Regions from separate parts of the Clostridium sp. JNZ J1-5 genome, predicted to be linked through region 2. Evidence: riboswitches for the same ligand, from Rfam matches in the RefSeq annotation. Region 2 holds a riboswitch; each other region holds the start of a gene.
What was found. Region 2 has a riboswitch for S-adenosylmethionine ahead of ACWW38_RS15845 (methionine ABC transporter ATP-binding protein). Riboswitches for the same ligand answer to the same signal wherever they lie in the genome.
Positions count from the first base shown of each region.

Region 1: it holds a riboswitch for S-adenosylmethionine, as region 2 does, so the genes downstream of both, ACWW38_RS07410 (O-acetylhomoserine aminocarboxypropyltransferase/cysteine synthase family protein) here and ACWW38_RS15845 (methionine ABC transporter ATP-binding protein) in region 2, are expected to answer to the same signal.
Region 3: it holds a riboswitch for S-adenosylmethionine, as region 2 does, so the genes downstream of both, metK (methionine adenosyltransferase) here and ACWW38_RS15845 (methionine ABC transporter ATP-binding protein) in region 2, are expected to answer to the same signal.

Region 1 is NZ_CM132773.1:1,562,505-1,566,847, forward strand. It holds gene ACWW38_RS07410 (O-acetylhomoserine aminocarboxypropyltransferase/cysteine synthase family protein) at 26-1,309, opposite strand; SAM riboswitch class I at 1,524-1,636, opposite strand; gene ACWW38_RS07415 (GNAT family N-acetyltransferase) at 1,749-2,318, opposite strand; gene ACWW38_RS07420 (dihydrofolate reductase) at 2,551-3,045, shown strand; gene ACWW38_RS07425 (tRNA 2-thiocytidine biosynthesis TtcA family protein) at 3,105-3,971, opposite strand; gene ACWW38_RS07430 (VTT domain-containing protein) at 4,069-4,343, opposite strand, start outside.
Region 2 is NZ_CM132773.1:3,313,621-3,317,963, reverse strand. It holds gene corA (magnesium/cobalt transporter CorA) at 1-52, shown strand, start outside; gene ACWW38_RS15855 (MetQ/NlpA family ABC transporter substrate-binding protein) at 121-942, opposite strand; gene ACWW38_RS15850 (methionine ABC transporter permease) at 1,020-1,661, opposite strand; gene ACWW38_RS15845 (methionine ABC transporter ATP-binding protein) at 1,665-2,621, opposite strand; SAM riboswitch class I at 2,722-2,834, opposite strand; gene ACWW38_RS15840 (ferritin family protein) at 2,902-3,363, opposite strand; gene ACWW38_RS15835 (DUF2207 family protein) at 3,430-4,343, opposite strand, start outside.
Region 3 is NZ_CM132773.1:2,614,391-2,618,733, forward strand. It holds gene mreB (rod shape-determining protein MreB) at 1-353, shown strand, start outside; gene yyaC (spore protease YyaC) at 479-1,030, opposite strand; tRNA gene ACWW38_RS12620 (tRNA-Thr) at 1,306-1,381, shown strand; tRNA gene ACWW38_RS12625 (tRNA-Tyr) at 1,387-1,471, shown strand; tRNA gene ACWW38_RS12630 (tRNA-Val) at 1,483-1,558, shown strand; tRNA gene ACWW38_RS12635 (tRNA-Tyr) at 1,608-1,692, shown strand; SAM riboswitch class I at 1,922-2,023, shown strand; gene metK (methionine adenosyltransferase) at 2,097-3,272, shown strand; gene recD2 (SF1B family DNA helicase RecD2) at 3,468-4,343, shown strand, end outside.

The sequences.
Region 1 (4,343 bases), 1.8 Mb from region 2:
AGTATTAGAGCGGGTAGTCATCGGATTAGTTCCCTAAATTCTCTAAAGACTGTTGAAAATCAGCTATAATATCTTCAATATCTTCGATTCCTACAGAAACCCTAATTAAGTCTGGTGTAACTCCTGATGCTACCTGCTGCTCTTCATTCAATTGTCTATGTGTTGTACTAGCAGGATGAATTACTGATGTTCTTGCATCTCCTAAATGAACTACTAAAGCAGCTAATTCTAGATTTCTAATGAATTTCTTACCTGCTTCAATTCCTCCATTTATTCCAAAAGTTAATATACCGCTAGCCCCTTTAGGCAAATATTTTTTAGCTAGAGGATAGGTAGTATGGCTTTCAAGGAGAGGATAGCTTACCCAGCTTACTTTTTCATGTTTCTCTAGGTATTTAGCTAACTTAAAAGCATTTTCACTATGTCTTTCCATTCTTAAATGTAGTGTTTCAAGTCCCAGATTAAATAAAAAGGCATTAAAAGGACTTGTGCAAGTTCCTAGGTCTCTTAAAAGCTGAACACGAACTTTCACTATATATGCTGCATTTCCAAACTTCTCAACATATTTAACTCCATGGTAACTTGGATCTGGTTCTATAAGCTCTAGATATTTTCCATTGTCCCAATTGAAATTTCCACCATCTACAATGATTCCACCTATACTGGTAGCATGACCGTCAATATATTTTGTTGTAGAATGAACAACTATATTAGCTCCAAGTTTTAGCGGGTTGCAAAGATATGGAGTTGCTATTGTATTATCTACAATAAAAGGCACTTGCTTTTTCTTTGCGACTGATGAAAACTTTTCAAAATCCAAAATATTTAATCCTGGATTCCCTATGGTCTCACCAAAAATAGCTCTTGTATTTTCTTTAAAGCACTTTAATATTTCTTCTTCATCTGAATCTGGATTTACAAAAGTTACATCTATTCCAAATTTCTTTAAGGTTGTTGAAAGCAGACTAAAAGTTCCGCCATAAAGTGTAGATGCAGCAACTACATGATCTCCTGTTTTACAAATGTTTAATATAGCTAAAGCAGTAGCTGTTTGACCTGCTGATACAGCGACAGCTCCAACGCCCCCTTCAAGAGCACTAACTTTTTCTTCAAAGGCAGCTACAGTAGGATTACTGATTCTAGAATACATATGCCCCTCTGCCTCTAAATCGAATAATGCTGCTACTTGGTCTGGATCCTCATATTTATAAGTTGTGCTTTGATAAATTGGTAATACTCTTGTCTCTCCTGCTTTTGGCGTATATCCTCCTTGTATACATATAGTCCCCTTTTTCCAATTTTTACTCATAAAAATTGCCCCCTTTTACATAATTTATGCTCTGTTTTAAATGAATGCTGATTTTTACATTCATTTAAAACTTTCCATGTAGCCCCCTACATGTTCATTAGTGTTAGTTTAACGCGTTATACTATTTTGCATAAAAAAAACCGCTTCAATCTCTCGATAAGAAGCGGTTATAATTACTTATGCATTAGACTATTAATTTAAATAGCCTACTCCCTTCTTATCTTTCAGGATATTTCCTGCAGGAATTAGCACATTTCTAGTTTAAAGCTTTAAACTAGCTGTTGCCGGGTTTCATCGGGCCAGTCCCTCAACCACTCTTGATAAGATTAATCTTTTATTCAATTTTAAAATTAATTTTACACATGATTTCATTGTGTGTCAAGAAGTTTTTTACAATTTATATAAAAACACGTAAGTACTTGCCTACGTGTTTTGTGTTTTATATTATTGAGCTTGATTTTATTTCTTTCCAATCACTTTTCAATAAGTCCATAAATACTACACTAGAAAATATACCAATCCTGCTGTCAAAATAAGCTTCTCTAATTATACCTACTTCTTTAAAACCTAATCTTTTGTACAGTCCTTGAGCTTTTATATTATCTATCATAGTAGTTAATTCTATTTTATTTAAATTTAAAAATTTGAATAGAAAATCAATAAAATAATATAGTGCATCATAGCCATATCCTTTTTCTTGCTCTTTTATATAACATATTTTTATACCTATTTCAGCCTTTTGGTTTCTTGCATCCCAGTTCATATAATTGATTTCACCAATAGGAACTAAATCATCTTTTCTTAGTATAATGAATCTTTTGCTTTCAGGAAACATAGAACAATCTTCAATTTGATCTACAATACATTTTCTTATACTATCTTTGCTTTGTAAAGTTCCAAAAGCATTTCCTGAATGCTCCATCATCAGCTCATCATTCCACCATTTGTGAAAATATTCTTCATCTCCTAGTTCTAGCTGTCTAATTATAACTTTTTTCCCTTTAATCATAATTATTCTCCTTGCAGTTGCTTTCAATTTGATATATAACAACTTTAGACATTTTACCTAAGCTTATAAAGTACAACTAAATTCAACTTTACATTTGTTCTATATAAAAATTATACCATATATACATGAATTATTAAAAAATTTCATAATAAATTTGATAAATATTTAACTTATATATTACAGATATTAATTCAATGTTATAATTTTAGTACTAATAAAAGAGGTGAAAAATATGCTGAGTTTTGTAGTTGCAGTATCTCAAAATAATGTAATTGGTAAAGATAATAATCTTCCTTGGAAAATTCCTGAAGATTTAAAACATTTTAAAGAGATAACTCTATCTAAAACTAAAACAATGATTATGGGTAGAAAAACTTTTGAGGCCCTTCCAAGTGTACTTCCTGGAAGAAAGCATATAGTGTTAACTGGAAATAGAGATTATAATATGGAAAATATAAATGTGAAAGTTATCCACAGTGTTGATGAAATAAATCCACTTATTCACAGTAAAGAAGAATACTTTGTAATAGGAGGAGGAGAAATTTTTTCTGAATTGATGCCATATGCAAAGAAGATATATCTTACCATAATACATCATGACTTTCAAGGAGATACTTTTTTCCCTGGATATAATAAAAATGATTGGAAAATAACCGAAATGCATAAAGGAACTGTAGATGAAAATAATAAATTTAACCACACTTACTTAACTCTTGAAAAAATATAAAGCTTATATACTTTATGATGTAAATACCGCACTAATTTACTAGTGCGGTACTTGCCATATTATTCTTCATCGTAAAAATCTAAAAACGAATATTTTTGTCCTTTTTTCTCCCAACCTAAAATAGAATCTATATTTACATTTTGTGCTGATTGAAAAATTGACTTTTCAACATCCTTAAAGTTTTTCTTTAATTCTCTAATAAGTTCTTTAATCTCACGACGTTTGCTTGAAGTCTTTTGTGCTGCTACTATACATCCACAGTTCATAGGTGTAATTCCAGAATTTGATGTATATCTTTTAATGTCATCTTCATGTATATAGTAAAGTGGTCTTATAAGTTCTAGACCTTCAAAATTTGTAGACTTAAGCTTAGGTTTCATTGTTTTAAAGTTACCAGCATAAAGTACATTTAATAATGTAGTTTCAATAACATCATTAAAATGATGTCCTAGTGACAACTTATTACATCCCAATTCTTGAGCTTTTGAATATAGAGAACCACGACGCATTCTTGCACACATATAACATGGATAATCCCCTGCAATACGATCAACCACTTCAAAAATACCTGACTCAAATATTTTTACTGGAATATTTAAATATTCACAGTTATCAAGAAGTAATTTTCTATTAGTATCGTGAAAACCTGGATCCATTGCAATAAATTCTAATTCGAATTTAATTTGTCCATGTCGTTGAAGCTCTTGAAATAGCTTTGCCATTAACAAACTATCTTTTCCTCCAGATATTGCTACTGCAACTCTATCTCCTTCTTCAACTAATTTATAATCTTTAATTGCTCTAGTAAACTTTGTCCATATATGCTTTCTATATGATTTTATTATGCTTCTTTCAATATCTTTTAATGGCTTTTTTTCACTTGAAGGGATTAATATTTCACAACCACTTCCTGATAGCTTACCCATACTAGCACCTCTTTTTATCTATAAAAGTATTTTCTACTCTTTTCTCTTAGTAATTAACATTCTTATATATTCTATTTCAAAATTGATAAAAATTCAATTATTTTTCATTTTCCAAATGCTGCCTAACCCTCTGCTTTATGATTCCCACAATAGCAGGTAACATGGAAATTGTTGCTACTAATACAATAACAACTTCTAGATTATTCCTAACTACCTGCAAACTTCCAAAATAATATCCTGCAAATAAAAACACAAGCACACGCAATAATCCTCCAATAGCTGCATATCCTATAAGCCTAGAAAAATTCATAGCGCCAAGCCCTGCCACAAAGGCAATAAAACTTCGGACTACTGGAATGAATCTTCCCATTA
Region 2 (4,343 bases):
CACCTGTATACTTCTTATGATTAATTATTTTAGAAGAAAAAAGTGGTTTTAATATAGAAAAGCGACCATTACAAAATAGAAGATTTTGTAATGGTCGCTTTTACAGAGTTACATGCAATTTTAAAATGAAGGAATTATTGCTCCTTTATATTGTTCTTCTATAAACTTCTTAATTTCTGGTGAAGTAATAGCTTCATTTAAAGCTTTAATATACTCTTTATCTTTATTTTCTTCTTTTACAGCAATAACATTAGAATATGGAGAGTCTTTATCCTCTATAGCAAGTGCATCTTTAAGAGGATTTAACCCTGCCGGTAATGCATAGTTGGTATTTATAACTGCTGCATCCACATCTTTTAAGGTTCTTGGAAGCTGTGCTGCTTCTAATTCTTGTATTTTAATATTTTTAGGATTTTCAGTAATATCTAATTTAGTTATTAACTGTCCTTCTTTAAACTTTAGAATTCCTTGCTTTTCTAATAGTCTTAGTGCTCTGGCTTCATTTGTAGGATCATTAGGAACTGCTATAGTTGCCCCATCCTTTAATTCTTTTAAATCTTTTACCTTTTGTGAGTATACTCCCATTGGTTCTAAATGAACTTTTGCTGTGTAAGCTAAATGAGTACCTTTTTCCTTATTAAATTTCTCTAAATAAGGAACATGTTGAAAGAAATTAGCATCTAAACTTCCATCTTCTACTGATGTATTTGGGATTACATAGTCATTAAATATTTTAATTTCTAAAGTATACCCCTTCTTTTCTAATATAGGCTTTACCTTTTCTAATATGGCAGCATGAGGTTCTGGAGATGCTCCAATTACAATATTTTTCTTTTCTTGTGGTTTTCCACTAGTATCCTTGCTCCCACATGCTGTTAACGTAATTGCCCCCACCACAATTAGCGTTCCTGTTAATAAAACTGATAATATTCTCTTATTCATATAAAAAGCCCCCTTAATATTAATTAATTTTTTATTTTATTATCAAAATAAACTACAAAATACATAATTGAAGTAGTCTATTTATTAACCTTTTTATATACAATAGTTCCTATACTTTGTAATCCCTGAACCATAATTATTAAAACTATTACTGTAGCTATCAAAATATCATTTCTAAACATTTGATATCCATAATTTATTGCTACGGCACCAAGACCTCCTGCTCCAATTGCACCAGCCATAGCTGAAAATCCAACTATACTAATAACAGTAAGAGTTATTCCAGAAATAATAGATGGAAGTGCTTCTGGAAGCATAACTTTAAATATTATCTGTGAAGTACTGGCTCCAAAGGACTTTGCTGCTTCAATTACTCCTTTATCTACTTCTTTAAGAGCAGCTTCAATAATTCTAGTAACAAACGGTGCTGATCCAATAGTTAATGGTACTATAGCAGCAGCTGTTCCAATAGATCTTCCTACTATAAATCTTGTAAATGGTATTAGTATTACCATCAAAACTATAAATGGGAAAGATCTTAAAATATTTATAAAAGCATCTAAAATTTTATAAACCGCTTCATTTGGTCTTAATCCATCTTTGCCTGTTATTATCATAATGATAGCTGGTATAAATCCTACTATTATTGCTAAAATTGTGGAAACTATAACCATAACTAGAGTTTCCCCTAAAGCTGGAAGCAATATTTTTTCAATCATATCCTATAACACCTCCCAATGCACATTTTGACTTTCTAAGTAAAAACAAACTTTATCTTTTTTATCCTCTGATATGTTAATTACTAAGCTCCCCAGTACACCTTGGCTAAATTTTTCAAGTTTTCCCCAAACAATTGAAAAATCCATATTTAATTCTCTTGCCATAGATGTTATTACACAGTTTTGGCTTAATTCCTTTGGAAAGAAAATCTTTATATTTACTCCATCCTCTGGCAATACCTCGTCTTCCCCTAAAAGGTTTTGCATCTCCTTGGTTGGATTAAGAAAAATTTCTTCTGCCTTCCCAAACTGTATTACTCTTCCTTCTTCCATCAGTGCTACTTTAGTACATACTTCTTTTATAACTTCCATTTGATGAGTTACTATTACTATTGTTATGCCTAGTTTTCTGTTTATTTCTCTTAATAGTTCTAGAATTGATTTTGTAGTTTTAGGATCTAATGCAGAAGTTGCCTCATCACAAAGAAGTATTTCTGGCTGAAGAGTTAAAGCTCTAGCAATAGCAACTCTCTGTTTTTGTCCTCCACTAAGTTCTTTTGGCATGCTCCTAGCCTTATCCTCAAGTCCCACTAGATTCAATAGTTCCTTTACTCTTTTATCCATCTCTTCCCTACTGTACCCCCAGATTTCCATTGGAAGAGAAACATTTTGCCATACATTTTTTCTATTAAGCAGACTAAAGTTTTGGAATATCATACCTATATTCTTTCTAAATTTTCTTAATTCTTCTTCACTTAATATATTAACTTCCTTATTATTTACTAATACGTTCCCCTTATCATAGGTTTCAAGTCCATTTATACATCTTAAAAAAGTTGACTTTCCTGCACCACTATGCCCCACTATCCCAAATATTTCCCCCTTTTCTATGCTCAAACTTACATCTTTTAAGACATGGTCCTTACCAAAGAACTTTTCTACATTTTTGATTTGTATCATTGTCTTACCCCCTGATTATTTCTATACCCCTTAAAACTTGCTAACTTTGGAAAAAATAAAAGACCTAAGGATATCCTTAGGTCTTAATAGATCTACCCTACCCTCATCTCTCAGCTTTCGCTGCAGGATTTAGCACCATTGTATATAATTCATATAATATATACCGGTTGCTGGGTTTCATCGGGCCAGTCCCTCCACCACTCTTGATAAGCCATATTAAGTTTTATTGTTAACAATTATATTATTAAGATTAATGTTTGTCAATAACATTTTTAAATTTTTATTGTTCTCTATTTTTTTCTAATTTATTCATTAATTCTATAACTTCTTCTAAAAACCTTAAATGCTCTTTCTCTTCATTGATTATTTCTAATACTGCTTTTTTTTCCTGTTCGTTTTCAATTTCACTTAAAATTCTTTCATAGGATTCTATGGTATCTCTTTCGTCTTTTGCTGCTGCTAAATATATACTAGTTTGAAGCTCTGATAGACTTCCAATTATTTTTTCTTCTCTCTTGTCTTGAAAAATACTTTTTAAATCTTTATAATTATGATTTTCTAAACTTTTAAATTCTAGATTTCTATCCTTCATCTCTTTAAATATGTTAAAATGCTTCTTTTCTTCAAGGGATAAAAATTCAAAAATTCCCTTTAACCACTCATCTTTACATAAATCAGCTGCTCTTTTATAGTAAGCTGATCCCTCTAACTCTGATTTCATAGCAAATTCATAAATATTCAAACCTATCACCTCTACATTATAAATTAATTTGAATCTATCTAAAAAATACAATTAATCTTACTGCATTTAAAAGGCTCCTGCACCTCCTCCACCGGCTCCACCAGTTGATCCGCTGGTTCCTCCGCCAGCCCCAGTAGATGGTACAACTCCTCCAAATGCTGAATTGATACTGTCATTAAACGGATTGGTTGCTTTATTATTGCTATATAAGATAAAATACCAGAATATAAAATTATTATTATAATCATAACTAGTCTCTATATATGGCTTAAATTTTTTTATTATTTTATCATCAAGTCCAAGTGAAATTGCATATATAAGGTATTCATCTAATGGATATTGTGAAAATTCATTTTGTATATTTTCCTCTTGTACCTTTTTTAGATATTTTCTAAATTGAGTCCATTTTATATATTCTATATATCCATGGTCACTTTTTCTATATACAAGAGCAATTCCCCATATAATAAAAATCACTCCAAGGATTATGTTGACTATTCCCATAAAAGCAGAAAAAGCTGTAAATATACATCCTGCTGTAAGTTCGATTATTCCCAGCACTATACAAGCTAAAGCGTATTTTTTGCCTCTTTCATCAAAATAGCCTCTGCTTTTAGCTTCCTCTTTAACAAGTTTACTCCACTTATTATAGTTTTGAGTAAACTTGGATGTGTTCTTTTTAGAGTAGCTTTTTATATCTTCTAAAGTTACATAAGTGCCATTTCCCATCTTCTCTATTACCCATTCTATAAAAAACTTTTCATGGTTTAATAATAAATCGTCTATTTCCTTTATTTTTGTTATCTTATAATTTTCATATTTCTTTTTCTTAGTTTTATTGTGTTCATTTTCTAACATGTCTTCTTCAAAATTTTCCACCCTTAGATAACCTTTTCTACATAAATCTAAAATAGTTGAAATTATGTCTTTAGTTCCTAAATAGCTTGAATATATTATACTTGCAACTGCTGGAGTACAAT
Region 3 (4,343 bases), 700 kb from region 2:
TAAGAGGAAGAGATCTAATAACAGGACTCCCTAAAAATATAAGTGTATCCTCAGAAGAGATGAGAGAAGCATTGAGTGAGGCGGTAAATGCTATTGCAGATTGTACTCACTCAGTTTTAGAAAAAACTCCACCTGAATTAGCAGCAGATATAGCTGATAGAGGAATTGTAATGACAGGTGGCGGATCCTTATTAAATGGATTGGATAAGTTAATAGAGGAAGTAACTAAAGTTCCCGTACATGTTGCTCAAGATTCAGTTTCATCAGTTGCTCTAGGCACTGGAGATGTACTAAGCTACCTAGATAAGATTGATGCATCTTATAAGGGGCAGGATATAAACCTAATAGACTAATATATATACTTATTATATAAGTTATAAAATATACGCTCTATAATCTTAAAATTATGGAGCGTATATTTTATTTAAAATTATTTTGGAATTATGAGAAGTTAAGGATAGCTTAAAACATATGATATTTATATTATGTTATCCATATTTTTATCATGTAATTGTGAAAGGTAATATGAATGGATTAGAGAGTGAGTAATGACTTTGGCCATTTCCATAATTAAATCTAGGCGTATATTCCTATTTGTAAATAGCTCGTTATTATCACTAGAGTCCACAATACCTATTATGGAGGTTTCCCCAACTTCAGGTAAAATTTTACCTACACCTTTTCCAGGATGTATAGGATAATCGCGAGCTTGTATTTCCCCTATGTTTTTCATTTCTCCTAAACAAGCATCAACGCCTATTATACTAGAAGAGGGATGAAGTTTTTTTATCTGCTGAAGCTGTTTATCTATATTTAAAGCGTGTATAGGTTCAGAAATAGTTCCATATACTTTTAGTGGGAAGTTTTCATTTTTTAATAATGTTCCTACTAATGGCCCTAGACAATCTCCTATACATCTGTCAGTACCAATACATACTATAACAGAATTTTCATCCATGTAATCTTTTAAAAAATATGCTATTTCGTAATAAGATAGATTATCTTTATAGTGGACTCTGACTTTATTCAAGAACGACACCTCCTTGATAATTTATATGAAAAGCATATATACTATATGAAATAAAAATTAATAAAAAAAGAAAATATAATAGAATTAAAAGGAAAAAGGAGATGAATAATTGATATAAATGTATAAGTAATTCGAAGTAATGTGGTGAAATTAAGAGCAATATGCTTGTAATTTCATTTAAATAACAAAAGTTAGAGTTGAAATAAGTGCTAGTTCTAGGTATACTAATATTCGTTGACGCGGTAAAACGCTGAAAATAAAAAATAAATAAGCATGCTGGCATGGCTCAACTGGTAGAGCAACTGACTTGTAATCAGTAGGTTCCGGGTTCAAGTCCTGGTGCCAGCACCAATTTCGGAGGAGTTCCCGAGTGGCCAAAGGGGGCAGACTGTAAATCTGTTACGTTTCGTTTCGATGGTTCGAATCCATCCTCCTCCACCATATAAATAAATGGGCGCATAGCTCAGCTGGGAGAGCATCTGCCTTACAAGCAGGGGGTCACAGGTTCGAGCCCTGTTGTGCCCACCATTTATTTTTAGAGAAGTTGGTAGCTGTTAAGTTTTTTAAAAGTTAATATGGAGGAGTTCCCGAGTGGCCAAAGGGGGCAGACTGTAAATCTGTTACGTTTCGTTTCGATGGTTCGAATCCATCCTCCTCCACCATAGAAGACATCAATGTTGATGTCTTTTTTTATTTTTGTTTTATATGAATGTTGATTTTAAATTCAGTTAAAACCTCCTATTTTTAAATTTATATAAATCAAATTAAATATTTGTATAAAATAAATATTTGTAAAATTAATGATAAGTTAAGCTTCATGTTATTGACATGGATATTATACTGTGATAATATTATTTTGCTTAAGTAAAATTAAATAATAGATAAGAAAAAATCTTATCAAGAGAGGTGGAGGGACTGGCCCTGTGAAACCCAGCAACCGGTACTGTTGTACTAAGGTGCTAATTCCTGCAGATTTAATCTGCAAGATAAGAAATCATGATAATCACGCAATCAACCTCTTCAATTAAGAAGGGGTTTTATTTTTTTTTAGAAAGGAGATTTTAGAATGAGAAGATTGTTTACTTCAGAATCAGTAACAGAAGGACATCCAGATAAAATGTGTGACCAAATTTCAGATGCTATTTTGGATGCTATTTTAGAAAAAGATCCTAATGGAAGGGTAGCTTGTGAAACGGCGGTTACAACTGGAATGGTTATGGTTATGGGAGAAATATCCACGAACTGTTATGTTGATATTTCAAAGCTTGTAAGAGAAGTCGTTACAGATATAGGATATACAAGAGCTAAATATGGATTTGACGCTGAAACATGTGCTGTATTGACAGCAATTGATGAACAATCAGTAGATATAGCTATGGGTGTAGATGAAGCCCTAGAGTCAAGAGAAGGTGAAAAAGACGAAGTTGAGGCAATAGGAGCTGGAGATCAAGGACTTATGTTTGGATTTGCTTCTAATGAAACACCAGAATATATGCCTCTTCCTATAAGTATGGCACATAAGCTTTCAAGAAGATTAACAGAGGTTAGAAAGAACGGTATATTACCATACTTAAGACCGGATGGTAAAACTCAAGTTACAGTTGAATATGAGGATGATAAACCTGTAAGAATAGATGCTATAGTTGTTTCAACTCAACATGATCCAGAAGTTACACAAGAGCAAATACGTAAAAATCTTATGGAACATGTAATAAGATTTATAATTCCTAATGAATGGTTAGATGACAAAACAAAGTACTACATAAATCCAACAGGAAGATTTGTTATCGGTGGACCACATGGAGATACAGGATTAACAGGAAGAAAGATTATAGTTGATACTTATGGTGGATACGGAAGACATGGTGGCGGAGCTTTTTCAGGAAAAGATCCAACAAAAGTTGACAGATCAGCAGCTTACGCAGCAAGATGGGTTGCTAAAAACTTGGTAGCAGCTGGAGTTGCAGATAAACTTGAAATAGGTTTAGCTTATGCGATAGGTGTTGCTCGCCCAGTATCACTTTTAGTAAATACTTTTGGAACAGGAAAAGTTGAAGACGATAAAATAGTAGAAATAGTTAACAAAGTATTTGACTTAAGACCTGGTGCAATAATTAGAGATTTAGAATTAAGAAGACCATTATATAGACAAACAGCAGCTTATGGGCACTTTGGAAGAACTGATGTAGAACTTCCATGGGAACAGCTAGATAAAGTAGAAGCTATCAAAAAATATATATAATAATTGAATTAAACATTTTAGTATAAAAAGCTAATATCATAGTGATATTAGCTTTTTTTATATGGAGCAGATAAGTAGCTTTAGGTTTATTAAATAAAATCATGGTAAAAATATTAAATAATACATAATAGTTGAGAAGTGTTAGGCATATACCTTATAATTAACTTAAGTTAATTATATTTTAGGAGCGATTTTATGGCTGAAGTACAAGGAACAGTAGAGGGAATAGTTTTTAAAAACGAAAATAATGGATATGTAGTAGCACATATAAAGGATAAGAAAAAGAAAATCACTATAACTGGATTCATACCTTATATATCAGAAGGGCAAAATTTAAAAATTCAGGGTGAATGGTTTAATCATCCTCAATTTGGTGAACAATTTAAAGTGAGTTCATGTGAAGAGATAGTTCCAACTTCACTAGAGGGAATAGAAAAATATCTATCTTCAGGTATAATATCAGGAATAGGACCAGTTACTGCAAAAAAAATTGTAGAGCACTTTGGGGAAGAAACCTTAGAGATATTAGATGAAAATATAGAAAGATTAAAAGAAATAGATGGTATAGGAATAAAAAAGATAGAGACTATATCTAAATCTTATGCAAAACAAAGAGAGATAAGGAATATAATGGTGTTCCTTCAGACTTATGGAGTTACTGTTAAGCAATGTATTAAAATCCATAAAAGATACGGAGCAAATTCAATAAATGCAGTGAAAGAGAATCCATATGCTTTAACCGATGAAATCTCAGGTATTGGATTCAAAACAGCTGATAAAATAGCAAGAAGCCTAGGGATAGAGAGTAATTCTCCATTTAGAATACAGTGTGGTATAAGATATATAGTAAATCAATTTTGTAGTATGGGAAATACATACATGCCTTTAACTAAGTTGACTAAAGAAGCCCAAAGTATACTAGGAATTCCAAATGAAGATATAATTCAAAATATACAGGAATCCGTTCTAAATGGAAAACTTAAGGTAGAGATAATCAACAATGAGGAATGTGTATTTACCATGCCTTATTATTATTGTGAACTATCTGTTACAAGCAAGATACTTACGCTT